DNA from 2 places in the Pseudomonas sp. FW306-02-D09B genome. Region 2 is predicted to be linked to the other one. Evidence: predicted binding sites of a transcription regulator. Region 2 holds the regulator's gene; the other holds the start of a gene.
The links. The regulator sigma-54, encoded in region 2, starts transcription at its own class of promoters, with help from an activator protein. The targets are predictions, from matches to a motif close to ANTGGCATNNANNTTGCTNT.
Positions count from the first base shown of each region.

Region 1: a site for sigma-54 is predicted at 4,235-4,254, ahead of glnA (glutamate--ammonia ligase). Genes of this name have one in related genera too.

Region 1 is NZ_JBYSXY010000010.1:238,545-244,535, reverse strand. It holds partial or broken gene AC3WK5_RS18430 (transposase) at 1-435, shown strand, start outside; gene typA (translational GTPase TypA) at 606-2,426, opposite strand; gene thiI (tRNA uracil 4-sulfurtransferase ThiI) at 2,566-4,020, opposite strand; gene glnA (glutamate--ammonia ligase) at 4,351-5,757, shown strand; gene AC3WK5_RS18410 (chorismate mutase) at 5,893-5,991, shown strand, end outside.
Region 2 is NZ_JBYSXY010000018.1:46,657-52,647, reverse strand. It holds gene AC3WK5_RS24675 (HPr family phosphocarrier protein) at 169-441, opposite strand; gene rapZ (RNase adapter RapZ) at 457-1,314, opposite strand; gene ptsN (PTS IIA-like nitrogen regulatory protein PtsN) at 1,317-1,781, opposite strand; gene hpf (ribosome hibernation-promoting factor, HPF/YfiA family) at 1,794-2,102, opposite strand; gene AC3WK5_RS24655 (RNA polymerase factor sigma-54) at 2,212-3,705, opposite strand; gene lptB (LPS export ABC transporter ATP-binding protein) at 3,887-4,612, opposite strand; gene lptA (lipopolysaccharide transport periplasmic protein LptA) at 4,612-5,157, opposite strand; gene lptC (LPS export ABC transporter periplasmic protein LptC) at 5,144-5,716, opposite strand; gene AC3WK5_RS24635 (KdsC family phosphatase) at 5,724-5,991, opposite strand, start outside.

The DNA.
Region 1 (5,991 bases), on a different contig from region 2:
CTGCGTGACCTGAGCAAAGAGGCCGGAGCCGCCGAAAATATTGAGCGTTGCAAGGCCATTGAAGGCGTCGGTGTACTGACGGCAACCGGATTTGCGACGGCTTTTTTGCGTGGCGAGTTTAAGGACAGCAATGCCTTCATCGCTTTTTTGGGCATGGACTTGAGGGTTGATGACTCGGGAAAAAAGACGGGGAGTCGCAGTCTGACCAAGAAAGGGGATCCGGAAATACGGCGTTTGGCCCACAACTCGGCCATGGCCGCCTGTCGTTCAGCGACCTGGAAACCCTTTTATGAAGGGTACCTGGCCAGAGGTTTCAAGAAGACTCAGGCCCTGGTAATCCTTGCCCGAAAACTCGCCCGGGTGGCGTTCGCCCTGATGAAAAACCAGAGCGAATACCAACCGAATCGACCGTTGCAGGGTTGTCCTGCAACATAGAATCTCCCACATTGAATCGACGTTGACCACAAGTTTTGTGTTCACTGGAGATCAAATGTGGGAGCGGGCTTGCTCGCGAAGGGGCCCGAACAAACACCGCAAAAAACCCAGACAAACAAAAACGCCCCCGGCCTTTCGACCGGGGGCGTTTTCATTCAGCCTGAGTTAACTCAGTTCTTGGCTTTCTTGGCAGCGCGGGTACGCTCGCCTTCGTCCAGGATCTTCTTACGCAGGCGGATCGACTTAGGTGTCACTTCGCACAATTCATCGTCCTGGATGAATTCCAGAGCCTGTTCCAGGGTGAAGCGAACAGGTGGAACCAGGGCGATGGTTTCGTCTTTACCCGAAGCACGCATGTTGTCGAGCTTCTTGCCTTTGGTTGGGTTGACGCCCATGTCGTTGTCACGGCTGTTCAGACCAACGATCTGACCGTTGTAGATCTCTTGACCGTGTTCAACGAACAGCTTGCCACGCGCCTGCAGGGTTTCCAGGGAGTAGGTCAGCGCCTTGCCGGTTTCTACCGATACCAGAACACCGTTCTGACGGCCGGACATGTCGCCGGACTTCATGGTGTCGTAGCGATCGAAGATCGAGGTCAGGATGCCAGCACCGTTGGTCAGGGTCAGGAACTGGTTACGGAAACCGATCAGACCGCGAGCAGGGATGTTGTATTCCAGACGAACACGGCCTTTGCCATCCGGCACCATGTTGGTCAGGTCGCCTTTACGCAGGCCCATCTCTTCCATGACCTTGCCCTGGGATTCTTCAGGGGTGTCGATGGTGACGTTTTCGAACGGTTCCTGCTTCACGCCGTCAACCTGACGGATGATCACTTCAGGACGACCAACGCCCATTTCGAAGCCTTCGCGACGCATGGTTTCGATCAGTACCGAGAGGTGCAGCTCACCACGGCCGGAAACCTTGAACTTGTCAGCCGAGTCGCCTTCTTCAACGCGCAGTGCAACGTTGTACAGCAGCTCTTTGTCCAGACGTTCCTTGATGTTACGGGAAGTCACGAACTTGCCTTCTTTACCGCAGAAAGGCGAGTCGTTTACCTGGAAGGTCATGGAAACGGTTGGCTCGTCAACGGTCAGAGGCTTCATCGCCTCGACAGTGTCCGGGTGGCACAGGGTATCGGAGATGAACAGCGAGTCCATACCGCTGATGCACACGATGTCGCCTGCTGCAGCTTCTTCAACGTCGATACGGTGCAGACCGTGGTGACCCATCAGCTTCAGGATACGACCGTTACGCTTCTTGCCGTCGGCGCCGATAGCCACGACCGGAGTGTTCGGCTTGACGCGACCACGAGCGATACGGCCAACGCCGATAACACCCAGGAAGCTGTTGTAGTCCAGTGCCGAGATTTGCATCTGGAATGGACCGTCACGGTCAACTTTTGGAGCTGGAACGTGGTCAACAATCGCCTGGTACAGCGGGGTCATGTCTTCAGCCATGTCGGTGTGGTCCAGACCGGCAATACCGTTCAGGGCCGAAGCGTAGACGACTTGGAAGTCCAGCTGTTCTTCGGTAGCACCCAGGTTGTCGAACAGGTCGAAGATCTGGTCCAGAACCCAGTCCGGACGTGCGCCTGGACGGTCAACCTTGTTGATGCACACGATCGGACGCAGGCCGGCTTCGAAGGCCTTCTTGGTCACGAAACGGGTTTGCGGCATAGGGCCGTCTTGAGCGTCAACCAGCAGCAGAACGGAGTCAACCATCGACATTACGCGTTCAACTTCACCGCCGAAGTCGGCGTGGCCCGGGGTGTCCACGATGTTGATGTGGTAGCCGTTCCAGTTGATGGCGGTGTTTTTCGCCAGAATGGTAATACCGCGCTCTTTCTCCTGGTCGTTGGAGTCCATCACGCGCTCGTCGTTGAGCTCGTTGCGCTCCAGGGTGCCGGATTGACGCAAGAGCTTGTCTACCAGGGTGGTCTTACCATGGTCAACGTGAGCAATGATGGCGATGTTGCGTAGATTTTCGATCACTTGTGTATCTCGATCAGAGGATTCGGTGTGCTGACAAGTCTTGGCAGCGATTTACAGTAGAGTCAGGCCTTGCCGTTACAGCTTGACGGCGGCGTCGGGGGGCCGGTGACGCAGGCCACAGGCAAACAGCCCCGGGCTCTTAGCTCGGTCGATAAACGCGCACATTGGCATGCCCCTCACTGAGCAAATGATGGGCATGCAGGCGACTCATCACGCCTTTGTCGCAATACAGCAGGTACTGGCGAGTAGGGTCCAGTTCCTTGAAACGAGCGTTCAGAGCATAAAACGGCATCGCTTGTACCTCGATACCAGCAAGCTCCAGCGGGTCGTCTTCGGCGGCATCCGGGTGACGGATGTCGATGATGATCTGACCGGCCAGCGCTTCACTGACTTCTTCAACCTGCACATCCTGGCCCAATTCGTCGATCACCCGATCGATCGGCACCAGCTTGGCGTTCTCGAGCGCACGCTCGAGCACTGCCATATCGAATTCTTTCTCTTCATGCTCCACGCGCGGACGCTTGGCGTGGGTCTTGGGGTTCACCGAAATGACCCCGCAGTACTCCGGCATGTGCTTGGCGAAATCGGCGGTGCCGATTGCGTTGGCCAGGTCGATGATGTCCTGCTTGTGACTGGCGATCAGCGGACGCAACACCAGCTTGTCGGTCACGCAGTCGATCACCGACAGGTTCGGCAGCGTCTGGCTGGAAACCTGGGAAATCGCTTCGCCAGTGACCAGTGCCTCGATGTCCAGTCGATCAGCGATCCGGGACGCAGCGCGCAACATCATACGCTTCAATACTACGCCCATATGACTGTTATCGACTTTGCCGAGAATTTCTCCCAGCACTTCCTCGAACGGCACACTGACAAATAACACGCGCTGGGAGCTGCCGTACTTCTTCCAGATGAAATGCGCGACTTCCATTACGCCCAATTCGTGGGCACGCCCGCCGAGATTGAAGAAGCAGAAGTGGGCCATCAGCCCGCGGCGCATGATCTGGTAAGCCGCGACGGTGGAATCGAAACCGCCGGACATCAGCACCAGGGTCTGTTCCAGCGCGCCGAGCGGGTAGCCGCCGATGCTGTTGTGCTGGCTGTGAATCACGAACAACCGTTTGTCGCGAATTTCGATGCGAACTTCGATTTCAGGCTGTTTAAGCGAAATACCGGCGGCGCCGCACTGACGACGCAGCTGGCTGCCGACGTATTTCTCGACGTCCATCGAGCTGAATTCGTGCTTGCCGGCACGCTTGCAGCGCACCGAAAAGATCTTCCCGGCCAGCGAATCACCATAGTGCTGCTTGCACTTGGCAACGATGTCGTCGAAGTCGCCCAGCGGGTACTCGTCGACCTGCAGGAAATGCGCGATGCCCGGCATGCAGCTCAGGCGCTCGGTCATGTCCTTCAAGGCCTTGGGGTCACTGACGTGCGTTTCCAGCTCGAGGTTGTCCCACACGCCGTTCACCACCACGGCCGGGTCCAGGTCGCGGAGCACAGCACGGATGTTCTTGGCCAATTGACGGATGAAACGCGTCCGTACCGGGCGGCTCTTGATGGTGATCTCGGGGAAGACTTTTACGATTAGTTTCATGAAAACAGCGCGCGCAGGGCCAGCCGAAAAAGGGGGGCGCGGATTATAGCGGAAATTGCTCAAGGTTTAACCAGTTAATGTGCAGAAGGTTTTCAATGCACCAAAACAGGTCATTTATGAAATTGAGCGCTACATTAAAGGGCGATATTTTCTGTTTTAAAGCGCCTTGCACCTTTATAAGCGTGATATTGGGGCAATTAGCCCATGTCGGGGCACTGGCATGCAATTTGCTCCCTTGTGAGGCAGGTTGCCAAGGCAGAGTATTCGCGCCGGCATCACCCACATTGTAAGGGCATCCATTACTAAGCCCGAAGCCACCCGGAGGACACTATGTCGAAGTCGGTTCAACTCATCAAAGATCATGACGTCAAGTGGATTGATCTGCGCTTCACGGACACAAAAGGCACTCAGCACCACGTGACCATGCCGGCTCGCGATGCGCTGGATGAAGCTTTCTTCGAAGAAGGCAAAATGTTCGACGGTTCCTCCATCGCTGGCTGGAAAGGCATCGAAGCTTCCGACATGATCCTGATGCCGGACGACACCACTGCCGTTCTGGACCCGTTCACCGAAGAGCCGACCCTGATCCTGGTTTGCGACGTGATCGAGCCTTCGACCATGCAAGGCTATGACCGTGACCCACGTGCCATCGCCAAGCGCGCCGAGGAATACCTGAAGTCCACCGGTATCGGCGACACCGTTTTCGTCGGTCCAGAGCCTGAGTTCTTCATCTTCGACGAAGTGAAGTTCAAGTCCGACATCTCCGGCTCGATGTTCAAGATCTACTCCGAACAAGGTTCGTGGATGTCCGACCAGGACGTGGAAGGCGGCAACAAAGGCCACCGTCCAGGCGTCAAAGGCGGCTACTTCCCGGTTCCGCCATTCGACCACGACCACGAAATCCGTACCTCCATGTGCAACGCCATGGAAGAAATGGGCCTGGTCATCGAAGTTCACCACCACGAAGTGGCGACTGCCGGCCAGAACGAAATCGGTGTGAAGTTCAACACCCTGGTCGCCAAGGCTGACGAAGTTCAGACCCTGAAGTACTGCGTACACAACGTTGCCGATGCATACGGCCGCACCGCGACCTTCATGCCTAAGCCGCTGTACGGCGACAACGGTTCGGGTATGCACGTTCACCTGTCCATCGCCAAAGATGGCAAGAACACCTTCGCTGGCGAAGGTTATGCCGGCCTGTCCGACACCGCCCTGTACTTCATCGGCGGCATCATCAAGCACGGTAAGGCCCTGAACGGCTTCACCAACCCGTCGACCAACTCCTACAAGCGTCTGGTCCCAGGCTTCGAAGCTCCAGTAATGCTGGCCTACTCGGCTCGCAACCGTTCCGCTTCGATCCGTATTCCTTACGTGTCGAGCCCTCGCGCTCGCCGTATCGAAGCACGTTTCCCGGATCCGGCAGCCAACCCGTACCTGGGCTTCGCTGCACTGCTGATGGCTGGCCTGGACGGCATCCAGAACAAGATCCACCCAGGCGATGCGGCTGACAAAAACCTGTACGACCTGCCGCCTGAAGAGGCGAAAGAGATCCCACAAGTTTGCGGCAGCCTGAAAGAAGCCCTGGAAGAGCTGGACAAAGGTCGTGCGTTCCTGACCAAAGGCGGCGTTTTCAGCGACGACTTCATCGACGCTTACATCGCCCTGAAAAGCGAAGAAGAAATCAAAGTACGCACCTTCGTACACCCACTGGAATACGAGCTGTACTACAGCTGCTGATCCAGTAACGCCCGCGCAAGCGGCGTAACAAAAAAGAGGCCTCCTTCGGGAGGCCTTTTTTGTGGGCGAACACTTATTATCAGGCCTACTGTTATAAGCATCATGCCCTTCCACGGAATGAAGAAGAGACGTCCCATGTACCTACGTTTGAGCCTTGCACTGTTCACCGCCCTGCTCGCCAACACTGCCTGCGCTGCCACCACTGCCACTCATGCTCCAGCTCCAACCCCGGCA
Region 2 (5,991 bases):
GCAAACCCTGTGGTGAGGGGGCTTGCTCCCGTTGGGGTGCGGAGCGGCCCTAAAGCCAGCCGCCGCGAGTATTCAGGTGGAATGCGATTGTTGGATTACGACCGCTTCGCGATCGAGCGGGAGCAAGCTCCCTCGCCACACAAGCTCGCTCGCCAAAAGGTTGTGTGTTTACTCGCCTTCGTCGAAGTAGTTGTTGATCAGCGCCACCAATGCGTCCATCGCTTCCTGCTCCTGCTCACCTTCAGTGCTCAGGTGGATCTTGGTGCCTTTGCCAGCCGCGAGCATCATCATGGCCATGATGCTTTTGCCGTCGACCATGGATTGCGGGGTGCGTCCGGCTCTGATCTGGCAGGGAAACTGACCCGCGACGCCAACGAATTTGGCGGAAGCACGGGCATGCAGACCCAGTTTGTTGATGATTTCAATTTCCAGAGCAGGCATCGCGGTGTGAATCCTTTAGCTAAGGTCGCGGTGGCGAACCTGGACGTTCTTCAGGGATTGTTGCAGGACCTGACCCAGGCGTTCGGTCAGGTAGACGGAGCGATGATGCCCGCCGGTGCAGCCAATGGCGATGGTGACGTAAGCGCGGTTGCTGGCGGCAAAGCGCGGTAGCCATTTGAGCAGGTAAGTGGAGATGTCCTGGAACATCTCTTCGACATCCGGTTGAGCTGCCAGGTACTCGGCAACCGGCTGGTCCAGCCCGGACTGACCGCGCAGTTCCGGCTTCCAGTATGGGTTCGGCAAGCAACGTACGTCGAACACCAGATCGGCATCCACCGGCATGCCCCGCTTGAAGCCGAAGGATTCCACCAGAAACGCAGTGCCCGGCTCTGGCTGGTTCAAGAGGCGCAACTTGATGGTATCGCGCAACTGATACAGGTTCAGATTGGTGGTGTTGACCTTGAGGTCCGCCAGGTCGGCAATCGGCCCCAGCAGATTGGTTTCGTCATCGATGGCTTCGGCCAGCGAGCGGTTGGCGCTGCTCAGCGGGTGGCGGCGACGGGTTTCCGAGAAACGCTTGAGCAAGGTTTCTTCGTCGGCGTCCAGGTACAGCACATCGCATTGAATGTGCCGGCTGCGCACTTCTTCCAGGAGTTCCGGGAAGCGTGACAGGTGGCTCGGCAGGTTGCGCGCATCGATGGAAACCGCAACCAGCGGTTGCGCCAGTTCGGTGTGAATCAGTGCGCGCTCGGCCAGTTCCGGTAACAGGCCGGCCGGCAGGTTGTCGATGCAGTAGTAACCGTTGTCCTCCAGTACATCGAGGGCGGTACTTTTACCTGAGCCAGAACGGCCGCTGACGATGATCAAGCGCATGATTAGTGACCGTTCTGCTCGTCGAGGACAACCTGATACAAGGCTTCATTACTTTTTGCGCTGCGCAGGCGATCACGGACTTCTTTACGATCAAGCATGCTGGCGATCTGGCGCAGCAGTTCCAGGTGCGCATCGGTAGCGGCTTGCGGGACCAGCAGAACGAATAGCAGGTCGACCGGAGCGCCGTCGATGGCGTCGAAATCTATAGGAGCGTCCAGGTGCATCAAGGCACTGATGGGCGACTCGCAACCTTTGAGGCGGCAGTGGGGGATGGCGATGCCGTTGCCAAAACCGGTGGAGCCGAGTTTTTCACGGGCGACCAGACTCTCGAAGACATCCTGCATGGCCAGACCCGGCACTTCGCGGGCGATCAGGTTGGCAATTTGTTCGAGGGCTTTCTTTTTACTGCCGCCCGGCACGTTCACCAAAGAACGGCCGGGGGTCAGGATGTTTTCAAGTCGGATCATGGGTTGGGAGTGTTAACGACCGGTCGCGCCCTGGAGGAGGCTCTGGGTCTTTTCCTTATGCTTTTTGAGTTGTTTATCCAGCTTGTCGGTCAGGGCGTCGATCGCGGCATACATGTCGTTATGCTCAGCGTTGGCGACCACTTCTCCACCGGGGATATGCAGCGTGGCTTCGATTTTCTGCAGCAGCTTCTCGACGGTCAACGTGACCTGCACATTGGTGATCTTGTCGAAATGCCTTTCTAATCGGTCGAGCTTTTCGCCGATGTAGATGCGCAGGGGTTCGGTCACTTCCAGTTGGTGTCCACTGATGTTGACTTGCATACAGCTTCTCCTTCGTTGCCAGTGCATAAGGCGGCAGGCTGGCTTGCCTGCCACTAGAGCGTGTCCGAAAAGCTTTCGAACACACCCTGGAACGCTATGGCGTAGCCCGTCACATCAACCGCTTGCGTTCGCTCGAAGGCGCGATCCCCAGGGACTCGCGGTACTTGGCGACGGTGCGGCGGGCCACCTGAATGCCTTGTGCCTCCAGTAAACCAGCGATCTTGCTGTCACTCAACGGCTTTTTCTGATTTTCCGCTGCAACCAGTTTTTTGATGATCGCGCGGATCGCTGTGGACGAGCATTCGCCGCCTTCAGAGGTGCTGACATGGCTGGAGAAAAAGTATTTCAGTTCATAAATACCGCGTGGGGTATGCATGAATTTTTGCGTGGTCACCCGTGAAATCGTCGACTCGTGCATGCCGACCGCTTCAGCGATGTCATGCAGGACCAAAGGCTTCATGGCCTCATCGCCGTACTCAAGGAAGCCGCGCTGGTGCTCGACGATCTGGGTAGCGACTTTCATCAGGGTTTCGTTGCGGCTTTGCAGGCTCTTGATGAACCAGCGCGCTTCCTGCAACTGATTGCGCATGAAGGTGTTGTCGGCGCTGGTGTCGGCGCGGCGGACAAAGCCGGCGTACTGCGGGTTGACGCGCAGGCGCGGAACCGACTCCTGGTTCAACTCCACCAGCCAGCGCTCGTTGTCTTTGCGCACGATGACGTCGGGAACGACGTACTCGGCTTCACTGGACTCGATTTGCGAGCCTGGACGCGGATTCAGGCTTTGCACCAGTTCGATGACCTGGCGTAGCTCATCTTCCTTGAGCTTCATGCGGCGCATCAGTTGGCTGTAGTCGCGGCTGCCCAGCAGGTCGATGTAATCGATGACGAGGCGCTTGGCCTCAGCCAGCCAAGGGGTCTTGGCGGGCAATTGACGCAGTTGCAGCGACAGGCATTCGCTGAGGTTGCGTGCGCCGATACCGGCCGGCTCGAATTGCTGGATGCGATGCAGGACGGCTTCGATCTCGTCGAGCTCGATGTCCAGTTCCGGATCGAAGGCTTCGAGGATTTCCTCGAGGGTTTCGTCCAGGTAGCCCTGATTGTTGATGCAATCGATCAGGGTCACCGCGATCAGTCGATCGGTGTCGGACATCGGCGCCAGGTTCAATTGCCAGAGCAGATGACTCTGCAGGCTTTCGCCGGCGGAAGTGCGAGTGGTGAAGTCCCATTCGTCGTCATCGTTGCTCGGCAGGCTGCTGGCGCTGGTCTGGTAAACGTCTTCCCAGGCGGTGTCGACCGGCAGTTCGTTAGGGATGCGCTCATTCCAGTCGCCTTCCTCGAGGTTATCTACCGTCGGCGCGGTTTCCTGGTAGGAGGGTTCCTGGATGTCGGTGTTGGGTTTCTGCTCGATATTGTCCGCCATCGGGTCGGCGTTATCGAAGTCGTCGCCTTCTTCCTGGCGTTCGAGCATTGGATTGGACTCCAGTGCCTCCTGGATTTCCTGTTGCAGGTCCAGGGTCGACAATTGGAGCAGGCGGATGGCCTGTTGCAGCTGCGGTGTCATCGTCAGCTGCTGGCCCATTCTCAAGACTAGCGATGGTTTCATGGCAGGGGCTTAACACCTTATTCGCCGGCGCACATGCGCCATCCACTACAGGGCGCCGGAGCGCCAAACATAAGCAAATTATATGCCTGAAACTGAAGTGTTTGCCTAGAGCGCTGTAACAATAAATACGTATAGTTTTATTGGGGCAAGCGCTCCGGCGACTGACCAGACACCTCAGTGCTTACAGGCGGAACTCATGGCCCAGATACACTTCCTTGACCAGGTCGTTGGCCAGGATGGTTTCGGCGTCGCCTTCGGCGATCAATTGACCGTCGTTGACGATGTAGGCGGTTTCGCAGATGTCCAGGGTTTCACGAACGTTGTGGTCCGTGATCAGCACGCCGATACCCTTGGCTTTGAGGTGATGAATGATCTGCTTGATGTCGCCCACCGAAATCGGGTCCACGCCGGCGAAAGGTTCGTCGAGCAGGATGAATTTCGGTGCCGTGGCCAGGGCGCGAGCGATTTCCACACGGCGACGTTCGCCACCGGAAAGGCTCATGCCGAGGTTGTCGCGGATGTGGTTGATGTGGAATTCCTGCAACAGGCTTTCCAGCTCTTTACGACGACCGGCCTTGTCGAGTTCCTTGCGGGTCTCGAGGATGGCCATGATGTTGTCGGCGACCGAAAGTTTGCGGAAGATCGACGCTTCTTGTGGCAGATAGCCGATACCCGCTCGTGCACGACCGTGCATTGGCTGGTGGCTGACGTCCAGGTCGTCGATCAGTACGCGACCCTGATCGGCCTGGACCAGGCCCACGATCATGTAGAAGCAGGTCGTCTTGCCGGCACCGTTCGGGCCAAGCAGGCCGACGATCTGGCCGCTGTCGATCGACAGGCTGACGTCACGCACGACCTGGCGGCTCTTGTAGCTCTTGGCCAGATGCTGGGCTTTCAGAGTTGCCATTACTGGGCCTTCTGCTCGTCGGTTTTCTTTTTCGGCTGGATAACCATATCGACCCGTGGGCGCGGCGCGGTGACCGAGGCACCGGTAGCGCGGCCTGCGTTAGCAACCTGCTTGACGGTGTCGTAGACGATTTTCTCGCCTTCGGTGGTGTTGCCTTCGTTGATCACCTTGGCGCGGTCGATCAGTACGATGCGGTTTTGCGCGGCATGGTACTGGATAGTCACCCCGTAGCCCTGGACGGGTTTCGTGTCGGTCGGCTTTTGCAACTGCTCGAAATACGCCAGGTTGCCCACCGAAGTCACGACATCGATGTCGCCGGCCTTGGTGCGGGTGATGGTCACGGTGTTGCCTTTGATGATCATCGAGCCCTGGGTAATGATCACGTCACCTTTGTAGGTGGCCACGCCATTCTTGTCGTCCAGCTGAGCATCGTCAGCCTGAATGCGAATGGGTTGCTGGCTATCGTTCGGCAGAGCCCAGGCGCTCACGCTTCCCAGTGCTGCGCCCAGACTGAGCAAAATAGGGAGAGTTTTAACGAGCCTCATACTGTCCTCTTACGTTCGATAGCAGGTGTATCCTGCTGTCTTTCAAATACGCTTTCATTCCGTTACCAGTCGATACACCACCAGCGCCGTCGATTCTAACGGCTTGCTGGGTCTGCGCATATTGCTGTTGCGGGAATACCGTCATACGACTACTGGTAATCAGCATCGGGCGGTTCTGCTCGTCCGTGCGTGCGATACGTACCGAGTCGATCAATTCAACTTCAGTGCCGCCTGAATTGACCTCGCCACGCTTGCTCTGGATGTGCCAGGGGTACGCGGTGCCCCGATACATGTTCAGGTCGGGGTTGGTCAGCAGGGTGATGTCGGTTGCTTTGACGTGCTCGACCTTGTCGGATGTCAGGTCATATTGCAATTTGCCATCGGGCAGGTACTGCACGCTGTGGGCGTTGATGGCGTAGTAGTCGATCTGGCTCTCGTCGACGTGCGCTACCGGCTTGTCGAGAAAGCGTTCCGGGCTGATGTTCCAGTAGCCAACGGCCGCGAGCAACGCGGCAATGACCCCGAAAAACACTATGTTGCGAATTTTCTTGCTCAGCATAAGTGGCTCACAGGTACGCGGCATTAGCCGCTTCAAGGTTGCCCTGGGCACGCAGGATCAGCTCACAGAACTCGCGAGCGGCACCTTCGCCGCCACGGGCCTGAGTGATGCCGTGAGCGTTTTCGCGGACGAAGCTGGCGGCGTTGGCCACTGCCATGCCCAGGCCAACACGGCGAATCACCGGCAGATCCGGCAGGTCGTCGCCCAGGTAGGCAACCTGTTCATAGCTTAGGCCCAGTTGCGCCAGAAGCTCGTCGAGCACTACCAGTTTGTCC